4 regions of the Myxococcus sp. MH1 genome follow, and region 1 is predicted to be linked to each of the others. Evidence: riboswitches for the same ligand, from Rfam matches in the RefSeq annotation. Region 1 holds a riboswitch; each other region holds the start of a gene.
The links. Region 1 has a riboswitch for cobalamin ahead of AC6JA9_RS00535 (aminotransferase family protein). Riboswitches for the same ligand answer to the same signal wherever they lie in the genome.

Region 2: it holds a riboswitch for cobalamin, as region 1 does, so the genes downstream of both, AC6JA9_RS37385 (hypothetical protein) here and AC6JA9_RS00535 (aminotransferase family protein) in region 1, are expected to answer to the same signal.
Region 3: it holds a riboswitch for cobalamin, as region 1 does, so the genes downstream of both, AC6JA9_RS37395 (TonB-dependent receptor plug domain-containing protein) here and AC6JA9_RS00535 (aminotransferase family protein) in region 1, are expected to answer to the same signal.
Region 4: it holds a riboswitch for cobalamin, as region 1 does, so the genes downstream of both, AC6JA9_RS20590 (acyl-CoA thioesterase) here and AC6JA9_RS00535 (aminotransferase family protein) in region 1, are expected to answer to the same signal.

Annotation. Positions count from the first base shown of each region.
Region 1 is NZ_AP026947.1:128,468-131,657, forward strand. It holds gene AC6JA9_RS00530 (MDR family MFS transporter) at 1-625, opposite strand, end outside; cobalamin riboswitch at 807-1,020, shown strand; gene AC6JA9_RS00535 (aminotransferase family protein) at 1,286-2,650, shown strand; gene AC6JA9_RS00540 (aldehyde dehydrogenase family protein) at 2,647-3,190, shown strand, end outside.
Region 2 is NZ_AP026947.1:9,471,740-9,474,929, reverse strand. It holds gene AC6JA9_RS37390 (MXAN_6577-like cysteine-rich protein) at 1-816, shown strand, start outside; cobalamin riboswitch at 836-1,051, shown strand; gene AC6JA9_RS37385 (hypothetical protein) at 1,237-2,613, shown strand; gene AC6JA9_RS37380 (cell surface protein) at 2,610-3,190, shown strand, end outside.
Region 3 is NZ_AP026947.1:9,476,599-9,479,788, forward strand. It holds gene AC6JA9_RS37395 (TonB-dependent receptor plug domain-containing protein) at 1-1,424, opposite strand, end outside; cobalamin riboswitch at 1,484-1,730, opposite strand; gene AC6JA9_RS37400 (FHA domain-containing protein) at 1,740-2,261, opposite strand; gene AC6JA9_RS37405 (DUF7305 domain-containing protein) at 2,336-3,190, opposite strand, start outside.
Region 4 is NZ_AP026947.1:5,170,402-5,173,591, forward strand. It holds gene AC6JA9_RS20585 (hypothetical protein) at 1-628, shown strand, start outside; gene AC6JA9_RS20590 (acyl-CoA thioesterase) at 794-1,213, opposite strand; cobalamin riboswitch at 1,340-1,577, opposite strand; gene AC6JA9_RS20595 (S1C family serine protease) at 1,697-3,037, shown strand; gene AC6JA9_RS20600 (FHA domain-containing protein) at 3,025-3,190, shown strand, end outside.

The DNA of each region.
Region 1 (3,190 bases):
TCCCGCGCGAGGCCCCCGGCGGCTTGAGCGCCGGCATGCGCGAGAGCACGAGCGCGAGCGCCACCGCGCCCACCGGCAGGTTGATGAAGAACACCCAGTGCCACCCCAGCCGGTCCGTGATGAAGCCTCCCGCCAGCGGCCCCACCACGCTCGACAGGCCGAACATCGCGCCGAACAGGCCCTGGTACTTGCCTCGCTCGCGCGGCGGATAGAGGTCCGCCACCACCGACAGCGACGCGGTGAAGAGCGCCGCGCTGCCCACCCCCTGCACCGCGCGGTACAGGATGAGCGTCAGCGTCGAGCGCGACACGCCGCACAGGAAGCTGCCCAGCAGGAACACGACGATTCCCGCCGCCAGCACAATGCGCCGGCCCAGCAGGTCCGACAGCTTCCCCCACACGGGCACCATCATCGTCGACGCGACCAGGTACGACGTCGTCAGCCACGGATAGAGCGCGGGGGAGATGCCCAGGTCCGCCTGGATGGAGGGACCCGCCGTGGCGACAATCGTCTGGTCCAGCGCCGCGAGCAGCAACCCGAGCAGCGCGCCCGACATCGTGAACACCCTCTGTGCACGGGTGAACGTGAAGGGCGCGGCGGCGGTGTTCGCGGCGGACGGAGCCATGGTCTGGAGGCGTCCTCCGACGCGGAGCGCCACCGATGAAGGTGACGCCTGCGCGCGGGATGCGCCAGCGCTCATGCACGGCAGGTTGCTCGTCGAACATCCCCGCGCACCGGCAGACGTCACGTCCCCGCGCGTCGAGCGCGCACCGGCGCTTCGCTTGACAGTCCGAAGAGGCGAACAGTACATACCGCCCCATGTTGGTGCTCGGACCTCGGTCCGAGCTTAAAAGGGAACCCGGTTCGAATCCGGGGCTGCCCCGCAGCGGTAAGTGAGAACGAGCCTCGTCATCCGCACTGGTTCCCCTGGGGAGCTGGGAAGCGACGAGTCGTAGGAAGCCGGCCCCCAAGGCCGAAGCGCTCACGAGCCCGAAGACCTGCCCGCATCCGACCGTGGGAGAAATCCACGGACGGTTTCGACCTGGAGCCGCGTGGGACGGCCGGAAGGTTCGAGCGGCGCTCGTGCCTCGACGGGCCCTCACGCACGCTCGACTTCTCCGACCTCCATCCCCCGTGTCTCCAGTCGCCCGTGGGGGCGAAGGTCGGTCCGTGGGCTCCAGTCGGGGCCTGGTGTGCGCTCACGCGCGCATCGTGACTGCCCTTCTTCCACGCGGGAGCCCTGTCGGGCGACCTCCGGTCGTCCGCGCTGCGTGGAGGACGGACGATGCGGGACGAAGCCAGGCACACGGTGCGCTACCCCCAGGGGAACGTGCTGCTGCGCAATCTCGCGCGCGACTTCCCCGTGGTGACGCACGGCCAGGGCGTCCACCTCTTCGACGCGAGCGGCAAGCGCTACCTCGACGCCTCCGCCGGTGCGCTCGTGGCCAGCGTGGGTCACGGCAACCGCGAGGTGGCGGACCGCATCCATGAGCAGCTGCTGCGCGTCGCCTACGTCAACGGCACCCACTTCACCACCGACGTCACCGAGGCGCTCGCCACGCGCCTGTGCGCCCTCGCGCCCCAGGGGCTCACGCGCGCCGCGTTCCTCGGCTCGGGCTCCGAGGCGGTGGAGGCCGCGGTGAAGTTCGTCCGCCAGCTCTGGGTCGAGCGCGGCCAGCCCCAGCGCGGCAAGGTCATCGCGCGCGTGCCCGGCTACCACGGCAACACGCTGTACGCGCTCTCGCTGTCGGGGCGGCCCCACTACAAGACCTTCTTTGGCCCCCTGCTGGCGGAGGTCGTCACCACGCCCGCGCCGTACCCGTACCGCTCCGGGCTGGAGGACTACGCGCGCGACGGCGCCGAGCACTACGCGCGGCTGCTCGAGGAGACGATTCGCCGCGAGGGCCCGGACACCATCGCCGCCTTCATCGCGGAGCCCGTCATCGGCTCGTCCGCGGGCGCGTCGCCTCCACCGCCCGGGTACTTCGAGCGCGTGAGCGCCGTGTGCCGCGAGCACGGCATCCTCACCATCGCCGACGAGGTCATGTGCGGCTGCGGGCGCACCGGCCGCTTCTTCGCCAGCGACCTGTTCCACTTCACCCCGGACGTGCTGGTGCTCGGCAAGGGCATCAGCGGGGGCTACGCGCCCTTGAGCGCGCTGCTCATCCGCGAGGAGCACCTGGAGGAGCTGCGCCGGGGCTCGGGCGGCTTCATGCACGCGCAGACGTACCTCCAGGCGCCCGCGATGACGGCGGCGGGGCTGGCGGTGCTCGACTACTACGAGCGGCACGACCTGGTGGCCCACGCCGGGCGCGTGGGCGCGCACCTCCAGCGCCGCCTGCGTGAGGCGCTGGGCGCGCTGCCGCATGTCGGCTCCGTGCAGGGCGTGGGGCTGATGGCCGGCATCGAGCTGGTCGAGGACACCGCGAGCAAGCGCCCCTTCCCACGCGCGCGCAAGGTCATCGAGCGACTGCTGTCGGCGCTGTTCGAGCGGGGGCTGGTCCTCTGGTCCAACACGGGCCACGCGGACGGGACGAACGGGGACCTGCTCATGGTCGGCCCCCCGTTGGTCATCACCGAGGCGGAGGTCGACGAACTGGTCGACACGCTCGCCCGCGGCATCCACCACTTCTTCCAGGAGGCGTCATGAGTTTCCGCATCACCTACTCGGTGCTGGAGGCGGACCTGTCCGCGCTGCACGCGCAGTTCGACGAGGCGCTCGCCGCGGTGCGCTCGAAGCTGGGCGGAGAGCTGCCGTCGTGGCTCGGCGGCGAGGCGTTCCGGAGTGGAGACCTGCTTCAGAGCCGCAACCCCGCGCGGCCGGACGAGCTGCTCGTGTCCGTCCACCGCACGCCCGTGGCTGAGGTGGACCGCGTGGTGCGCGTGGCGCGCGAGGCCCAGCGCGGCTGGGGCGCGACGCCGTGGCAGGAGCGCGTGCGCATCCTCCGCCGCGCCGCGGACCTCATCTCCGAGCGGCGCATGGAGCTGTCCGCGCGCATGACGCTGGAGGTGGGCAAGAGTCGGCTCGAGTCGCTCGGTGACGTGGAGGAGTCGGCGGACCTGCTGCGCTACTACGCGGGTCAGCTCGAGCAGGCGGAGGGCTACTCGCGGCCCATGGCGCGGCTGTCCCCCAACGAGGACACGCGCAGCGTGCTGCGGCCCTACGGCGTCTTCGTCATCATCTCGCCGT
Region 2 (3,190 bases), 1.4 Mb from region 1:
GGCAACGGCCTGGGCCTGCGCACCGTGGGGCAGTTGAACCTCGGCCCGAACACCAGCCCTCAGGCGCTCGCGCGCTTCGGCGACCTGCTCTACATCCCGCTCTTCGGCACCGGCAGCTCCAACTTCCAGCACGGCAACGCCGTGGCGCGCGTGGACATCTCCGACCCCACGCAGCCGCGCAAGGTGGACACGCTGTCGCTCACCGGCCTGGACCTGAAGCCCTTCGACGGTACGGGCTCCATGCCCCTGCCGTTCTCGGTGACGGCGACGCGCACCCACGTGTACGTGGCGCTCACCAACCTCAACCCCGCCAACGACTACCGCCCCAACGGGCCGGGCATGCTCGCGCGCATCGACCCCGCCACCGGCGCCGTCAGCGCCATCGACCTGGGCCAGGAGCGCTGCCTCAACGCGGGCTACGTGGAAGCCGTCGGTGACCAGCTCGTGGTCGCCTGCATCGGTGAGGCCATCTACGACACGGCCAACGGCTACATCGCCACGTCGGTTCGCTCCACGGGGCTGGTGCTGGTGAAGAACGATGTCCCCGTGGCCTCCTACGCGCTGAATCCCGGCTGTCAGCCCGGCGCACCGGGTTGCCTGTTGTCGGTGGCCAGCCGCTTCGCCGTGTCCCGAGGCGCGGTGTACCTGGCGGACACCAACGCGGGCCGCGTCTTCGTCGTGGAGGTCGGTGATGGCACCCTCACCGAGCGCAGGGGCTCCTCCACGCCCACCGCGAAGGGCCCCGCGCTGGAGGCGTGCCCGGTGGACCCTCGACGCCCCGTGTCCAACGCCATCGACGTCACCGCGCTCCATTGACAATGCCTGTCGCCCGCCATATCCCGGCCGCGTCCTCGGTGCCGTCGTGCGAACCACGGCGGCTCTAGGGAACCCGGTGCGAATCCGGGACTGCCCCGCAGCGGTGTGCAGGAACGACCGCCGTCATTGAAGCACTGGTCCCTCACGGGACTGGGAAGCGACGGCCACTAGGTGGGCGCCCTCCGGGGCTCCCGCGCCTGCGAGTCCGAAAACCTGCCGTGGACCCGTGCCCCTTGGGCACGGACATCACCGAGGCCTCCGAGGGGAGGCGGCGGAGGCGTCAGCCCATTCACCGCGCACCGTGGGGTGCTCGGGTGCCCGCCTTCGACCGCGTCCTCCTGGAAGCCCACCCGCCCGTGGGGGCGGAGAGGGACGAGGACGCAGATGAAGACGGCTGAATCGAAGCGCGCGAAACCTTGGATGAAGTCCGCATCACTGGCCGTGGCCTCCTTCGCCGTGGCCCTGCTCGGCACCGGTTGCAACCCGGAGTGTGTCGACCCGTTCGACTGCCGCGCCGACAATGGCGAGGCCCCCGCGGGACAGCAGTGGGTCTGCGTCGACGAGCGGTGCGAGACCGAGCCCCTCCCCACCACCCCGACGCCCGATGCGGGGACGCCGGATTCGGGCACGCCCGACGCGGGCCCGCCGGACTCCGGGACGCCGGATTCTGGTACGCCGGACTCCGGCACGCCCGACGCGGGTCAGCCGGACTCGGGCACGCCCGACGCGGGTGAGCCGGATGCAGGTGCGCCGGACGCGGGTGAGCCGGATGCCGGCCCCGTGGTGGTCGACTGCGCGACGGTGCCGCTGGACCCGAAGCTGGGCACGCTCGTGCTCCAGCCGGGCTTCGTCGCCGCCGAGTCCGTGGCGCTGTCGCCGGACATCCTCGCGCTCGGTGCCTCTCCGGGTCCCACGTATGCGTTCTACGGCATCCAGGGACGGGGCAAGGACGCCGCGCTGTACTCGCTGGGCACCTGGCCCGACCTGCTGCCGGGCACCACGAAGCTCTTCGACATCATCACCCCCGCGGACCGCGAGGGCGGCGCCACGGTGTACCCGAACGGCTACGTCATCAACGACGGCCTGCGCGTCTTCACCGGCTACACGCTGGGCGCCACGGGCTCGCCGGGCAACGTCGCCGCGTATGACCTGGCCACGCCGGCCAACTCGAGCTTCGTCGTCGCGCCCAAGAACTTCTCCGCGGCGGCCTTCACGTCCGGGGAGCTGAGCGCGGTGCTCGTCAACGGCGGCGGTCTGGGCTCGGCCTCCGACCTGGCTGTCTATGGTCTCGTGACGTCCACGGACCCCATGGGCACGGTGCGCGCGGTCAACTTCCCGCAGGGTGACGTGGTGGGCAGCGGCTTCACCGCCGTGACGGACACGGGCGTCGCCGCGCTGGGCTACTTCGACCAGAACTTCGTCAACGTCCTCCACGGCGTGGCGCCCACGACGCTCGCCACCGCCATCACCAGCGGCACGCCGCTGGACCTGGGCACCCAGGCGAAGGTCGACGTGGGCAGCGACTTCAACGACGTCGCGGCCTTCGGCGGTGGCGTGGTGCTCAACCGCGGCGCCTACGCTCCCCCGGACTACGACTTCGTCGCCACCGACGTGTCCCGCTACGCGCTGTCGGTCGGCGCGAATGACGCCGTGACGGTGGGCGCGCGCGTGCCCGTGCTCACCTACGTCAACCAGTGCACCACGGTGCGGATGCTCAAGGCGCTCGGCTCCGACGTGCTCGTCGGCGTGTCCGACCGCAACGGCCGGCGCCTGGTGCGCCTCCAGGTGGCGCCGTGAGCACGCGCGCCTCCTCGTGGTTCGGTCGCGGCACCGTGCTCGCCCTGGCGCTGAGCCTGTCCGCGTGCGGTGGGGACGAGGCTCCCGTCACGGACGACGACGCGGGGCCCGGTGACTCGGGGACCGACGCGAGCCCCTCGCGGCCCGCGGACCCGTACGCCGACGAGGTGGTCGAGTACCTGCCCGGCCCCGGCGCGGGCTTCGGACAGGACCGCTTCCCGTCCATCGTCCTGGGCGCGCCGGTGGGCGCGGGGCTGGACAGCGGCTCGCTGGATGTCCTCTCGCTGGGGCAGGGTGGCTCCATCACCCTGCGCTTCACGGACCTCGCGGTGGTGGATGGCCCGGGCGTGGACCTGCTCGTCTTCGAGAACGGCTTCCTCATCGCCGGAGGCCCGCGCGCCTTCACCGAGCGGGGCCGCGTCTCGGTGAGCGACGACGGCGTGCAGTGGCACGAGTTCCCCTGCGCCCCCTCGGACGCGACGAACAACTACCCGGGCTGCGCGGGCGTGCGTCCCGTGACGGCCAACCCCGCCGCTGGCATCAGCGCCACGGACCCCGCCGTGGCCGGCGGTGACGG
Region 3 (3,190 bases), 1.4 Mb from region 1:
GCCGCGAAGCCGCCCGCCGTCACACTCCACCGAGGAGCCCCCGCCACCGTCGCCTGGGAGTCCCAGACCACCGCCGCGTCCGCGTAGAGCGCCCGCTCGGGCCTCAGCCCCGGATTGGGCAACAACGTCCCCTGACGGATGTACAGCTCCAGGAACGACGGCGCGCGATGCGACTGTCCCGCGTTCGCCCGAAGCCCCACGCCTCCGCCCAACGACAGCCACGCGCCGACCTTCGGCGAGAACAACCAGTAGGGCCCCACCCGCTCGAACCGCAGCGACGGCACGACGCTCAACACGTCAGCCACCAGCGCCCACTCGTCCATCACCATGACACTGCCGCGCCACCAGCTCGCGGACTGCGCGCCCCTCGCCTGGGTGACCTGCTCACCCGACGACGCCACCGTGGCCGTCAGCGCATGCCCGCCCCCGAGCAGCGTCCGCCCCTCCACCTCCACCCCACCCACGACATGCCGCTGCGGACCTCCCGCCCCCAGCAGCCCCCCCGTCACCTCCAGGCCATCGCGACGGAAGAAGCCCCTCACACTCGCCTGCGTCCCCGACCACCGCACGCCCAATGACAGCCGGTCCAGGTCCTGTCGCCCCGCGGACTGGGGGTTCTGCACCGTGCCCGGAATCGCGCGGTCCTCCAGCGACAGCTCGGACAGCACATCCAGCCGCGAGCCCCCCGGGAGCCGCCGCCGATACCGCAGCAGCACGCCTCCCCCCTTCGCGTCGTTGCGCGCGCGCGCCTCCGCCGTGACGGGGTTGTCCGGCACCGCGGGCAGCTCATCCAGCTCGTACGCGAAGTCCCCATCGGAGCGCCCCGCGTGCAGCAGCACCAAAGCGTTCCCGTCCAACAAAGGCCCGGTGATGGCCACGTGCCCCAGCGCCGTGTTCCAGCTCCCGTAGACCACCTCTCCACTGGCCCGCACGTGCGACGACGGCGCGCGCGTGACGATGTTCACCGCGCCGCCGAGCCCTCCCGAGCCATAGCGAGCCCCCGCGCCCCCGCGCAGCACCTCCAGTCGCTCCACCAATGCGGCCGGCACCTGCGACAGGTCCGCCATGCCGCCCGCGCCGTTGAGCGGGATGCCATCCAGGAACACCAACACCCCGTTCGACGCCGCGCCGCGCACCACCAGGCTCTTGCTCTGCCCGTAGCCACCCGAGTCCTGCACCGCGAGCCCCACCGAGCCCACGAGCAGCTCCGCCGTGTCCCGCGCCTCGCCCGCATGCTCGCTCGCGTCGATGACGGTGATGGCGCCCGTGGGGTCGCGGCGCTCGGGGGCGTCGGGAGGCGGCGGCGCCTTGCCTCGCACCACCGTCGCGGGCACGACGACGTCGTCCGTCGCCTGCGCGCGCGCTCCGGAAGGCAGGCTGAGCGCCAGGCACACCAGGTGCCCGGCGAGGAAGGTGCGCCGCATGCTCCGCCTTCCGCTCTCTCCATCGAAGAGAGAAGGCCATCCGCCCGTGCCGCCACGCGACACGTCCGCACCCTCGGGCAGGTCTCCTGGCTGATGGACTCCAGCTCCAGGCGCACGACGCGTCTGGCTGGAAGGGGGCTTCCGCCTTCCCCCGGAGCGTCCGCCTGGACACCGCCGGAGTGGCGACAACCGAAGTCCCCGGCCCTGACCTCAGGGCGGCCCATTCACAGTGGCGGGACCGCGCCGGAATCGCACCGGCTTCCCTCTTGAAAGCCCGACATGGGCACCCAAGGGCGCACCCCTTCTAGGAGCTGACTACCAGCGCGTCAAGCGCACCCGGGACGACACCTCGCACGCGCGCGCGTAGGACTCGAAGGCGCTCGCCTGCAGGAACACCACCTGCGCGCCCCCCAGTCGCAGCGAGGCCTGGCTGAACAGCGGCGTCGAGCGCCCCGGTACAATCAGCACCCCCTCCACGAAGGTGCCGCCGTGGCTCTCCAGGTCCGTCACGCTCCACACCTCGGTGTGCGGTTCCGGACGGAAGCGCGCGTGCTGTCGCGACACGGTGGGCTCGGGCAGGACGATGTCGCACTCGGGGCTGCGGCCCACCATCACCTCCGGCCCTCGGCCAGGGAAGCGCGGACACAGCTCGAACACCACGGGCTCCACGACTCGCGATGGAATCGGCACCTTCAGCGTCGGCGGCTCCGCCTGCGCCACGGAGCGCGGACGGCTCGGCATGGAGTCCCACACCAGAACGGGCCACCCGACCTCCCGCAGCAGGGCTTCGCGGTCCTCCTGGAGCCGGGACATCAGCGTGGACAGACGGTGGAGCACGACGAGCCCTCCAGGCCGGGAAGGTGTGCACGCAAACCTGTGCACGCCCCCTCGCCCTGTCCACCCCCCTTGCGTCACTCCACGGTTCCGCAGGCGCTCGCCAGCGAGAGGATGTCGGCGTCGTAGTGCAACGCCAGCGTGCCGGACGACTCGATGTGGCGCACGAAGACGGAGCCGAACACCTCCGCGTTGCCGCTAAGCGTCAGCGTGGCGCCGGGCGCGTAGAGGTTTCCCGCGAGCACACTGCCCGCGGAGATGCCCAGCGTCCCCGTCCCCGCGGCGTACACGCGCACCTTCGCCGGCGCGTCCACGGACCCCAGCAGGAGCTGGCCGGCCACCGTCATGTCGCCGCCCACGAACAAGTCCAGCTCCCCCGGCGGCACCACCTCCACCGAGAGCCGCTCGCCGATGACGACGCTGTCCCGCACGAAGAGCGCGGTGCGCTCGCGCACCACGAGGTTCAGCCGGCCCTGGCCCTCGATGCCCGTCAGGAAGAAGCGCCCGCACGGCAGCTCCAGCGTGCGCTCGCCGGTGAAGCCCTGCAGCGCCGAGGGCTCCAGGTCGATGACGTCGTTGTGGTTCTCGCGAGCGTGGTTGGCGATGAGCCCCTGGATGTCCACCACCGACGCGGTGTCCCCGCACGCGCACGGCGACACCGAGTCCACCGGCTCGCGCAGCACCTCGGCGGCCGTCACCGTGCCGGACATGCTGCGCTCCGCGGGCACCGCCAGCTTGCCCGCCACGCTCAGCGACGCGAGCCCCACGTCGCCGCGCACCCACGCGTCCCCCGTCACCTGCGCGGACACGTTGCCGCTGAGCGGACCGCCGCTGTACAGCCCGCCGCCCACCGACAGGCCGCGCCCCAGCAGGATGCCGTCCGCGCCGCCCGCGCTCAGCCCGCCGCCAATCGTCAGCGTGTCGTTGGCCGC
Region 4 (3,190 bases), 5.0 Mb from region 1:
CGCGCTCGGCACCGAGCTGCGGCGCGACGGCTACGTGCTGCGTCCGCCCGAGGGGTTCCACATGGTGCGGTGGGAGCCGTACACGGGCTCGGTGGCGGGGGCGGTGACGTTGGACGCGGAGACGCCGAGGGCCTTGTCCGCGGCGCTCGCGGATGGTGAGGGCCCGGAGGCCGCGACGATGTTGGTGTCGGTGGTGGAGCGCGGCTTCTCCGCGAGCCCGTCCGAGCGTGACGACTTCGCGTCGGCGGTGATGCAGCACTTCCAGCGGGAGCTGGGGGTGGTGCTGTCGCCGGAGCGCGTGGACCGGATTGGAGGCGATGCGCCGCGCGTGGAGGTGCTGGGGACGCTGCGGGACGCGGGGCAGACGCGCACGGTGCTGGTGGCGGGGCTCGCGTCCGAGGGGCGGCACGCGGTGGTCGTCGTCAGCGCGCCCGCGGTGCGCTGGGAGGTGCTGGCGCCGAGCGTCCGAGCCTCGCTGGAGACGTTCCGCCTGGAGCCGACGACGACGCCTGGCGTGGTTCCCCGGCGCTTGTTGGGCGCGCTCGCGGGGGCGCTGGCCGGTGCGCTGGTGGCGTCATACGCGGCGTGGCGCCGGGGGCGCGCGGGGCGGATGGCCTCCGAGTCGTGACGACCGCGCGGCTCGCGCACGAATGAATCCCCGGTGGCGCCCTGGGCGGCGCCGCGAGCGGGCCGCCTCGGAGGCGGGCGGGTCCCCGCGTGATGCCATCTGCTGGAGTGCGCGCCGGAGCCCGAGGAGCCGGCCCCGGCGCACGTTGCGTTTCAGGGCTTCACGTCACTGCGCACCCGGCTCGGGCAAGAGCGGGGGCACGGCGGTGGGCTTGCGGTGCTCATCCAGCGCCACGAGCACGAAGCGCCCGCGCGTGCACAGCTCCCGCGCGCCCGTGAGCAGGTCCTCGGCGAACATCTCCACGTCCACGGTGACGGAGGTGCGGCCCGTCGCCGTCACGCGGCTGACCAGCTCCACGAGCTGCCCCTGCTGCACGGGCATGTGGAAGTCCACGCGCTCGCTGGACGCGGTGACCACGGTGCGGCGCGTGTAGCGGCTGGCGGTGATGAACGCGGACATGTCCATCCACCTCAGGGCCTGACCTCCGAAGAGGGTGCCGTAGTGGTTGGTCTGATCGGGAAACACCATGTCCACCATCCGCGTCTCGGTGGCGGAGGAGGGGAGGGACGGCTGCATGTGACTCATGGACGGACTCCTGGCCCACGGGCCTCCCCGGACATGAAGACCTCCGAGGGCGGCGGTGGGCCGCGAGGGATGGCCTGACCTTCCCGCGAAGGCCGGGGGCGAAGCGCCACCCGGGGCGCTGTCCGCGTCCCAGATGGGCTCGAGGCAGGTTTTCGGGCTCCGTGGGCCTCCCACCACCCGCCCCTCATCGCGGCGCGTGCTGGCGTCCTAGGCGCCGTCCCTTCCCAGCCCTCGTCTGCCGAGGACCAGTGCGTTCGACGGCGTTCGTTCCCACTGACCGCTGCGGGGCAGCTCCGGATTCACACCGGATTCCCTTGCTAAACCTCGTGGACCCCCACGAGGCACCTCGGGCGGGGCGGACCCTACCCGCTGCCCGGCGCGTCGCCAACAGGGCAGGTGGGTCGACGAGCGCACCGGAGGCCTCATGCCCCCGCCACTCGGTACCCCCGCGCGCGCGGCGCTGGGATAGCGTGCGCCGCATCCATGTTCGTCTTCCTCCTCGTCGCCGTGCTGGGGCAGGCGCCGGCCGTCGCCCCATCCGAACCGGGCGCGCCCTCCGCCGTCCGAAGCCAACCCGACGTCGTGCCCGCTCCCGCGCCCGAGCCGCCTCCGGCCGTGTTGCCCCCGGCCACCCACGAACTCTTCCAGCGCATCCAGAACCGCGTCGCCCAGGTGCGCATCATCGAGCGCCGCTCGGGCACGCGCTCCTCCATCGGCTCCGCCTTCTTCGTCTCGGGCGACGGGTACGCCATCACCAACTACCACGTGGTCTCCGACGTGGTGCTCCACCCGGAGGACTACACCGCGCAGCTCGTGCTGCGCACCGGCGGGGAGCCCGTGCCCGCGCGCCTGGTGGACGTGGACGTGGTGCACGACCTGGCCGTCATCCGCATGGATGAATCGGTGAAGGACTACTTCGTCCTGGAGGACCGCGAGCCGCCCCAGGGCGCGCGCCTGTTCGCCATGGGCAACCCCCATGACCTGGGCACCACCATCGTCGAGGGCACGTACAACGGCTTCATCCAGGACTCGCTCTACGAGCGCCTGCACTTCAGCGGCGCCATCAACCCGGGCATGAGCGGCGGCCCGACGCTGACGGGGCAGGGCACCGTGGTGGGCGTCAACGTGGCCACCATGGGCAACCAGCTGGGCTTCCTGGTGCCGGTGCACCGCGCGAGGACGCTGCTCGGCCGGGCGCTGAAGATGGCGCCGGACGCGACGCCCGCGCTGCTGGAGACGGTGCGCGCGCAGCTCATCGAGAACCAGCAGCGGCTCACCGAGCAGATGCTCGCGGCCTCGCTGCCGAAGCAGGCCCTGGGCAGCTACCACGTCCCGGGGCGGTGGATTCCCTTCCTCAAGTGCTGGGGCGACACGCCGCATGATCCGGAGGTGCCGTACACCGTGACGAACTACCAGTGCTCGTCCGAGGAGGACATCTACCTGTCCTCGCGGCACCGCACCGGCGTGGTGGCCTTCCTGCATCAGCAGGCCTCCAGCCAGGAGCTGGGCGCGCTGCGCTTCTCCGCGCTCTACACCGCGCTGTTCTCGCAGGACCCGGACACGGTGGAGGCCTCGCGCGAGGACGTCACCAACTTCCGGTGCACCTCCGAGTTCGTGGACGTGGGCGGGCTGCCCGTGCGCGCGGCCATGTGCCTGCGCGCGTACAAGCGCTTCCCGGGGCTCTATGACCTGGTGCTGCGCGCCGCCGCGCTCAACGCCAGCACCAGCGGGGTGGACACCAGCCTCACGCTGGGCGGCTTCACGGCGGACAACGCGCGCAAGCTGGCGCGCCGCTACCTGGAGGGGCTGTCGTGGACGAAGTGATCTTCCTGGAGGTGTTGGAGGGTGACTCCGTCCACACGCGTCACCGGCTGGAGCGCTTCCCGGCCACGGTGGGCCGCGCGTACTCGAACGACGTCATCCTGGATGACCCGAAGGTCTCCGCCGAGCACCTGCGCATCGACCGCCGCGAGGACG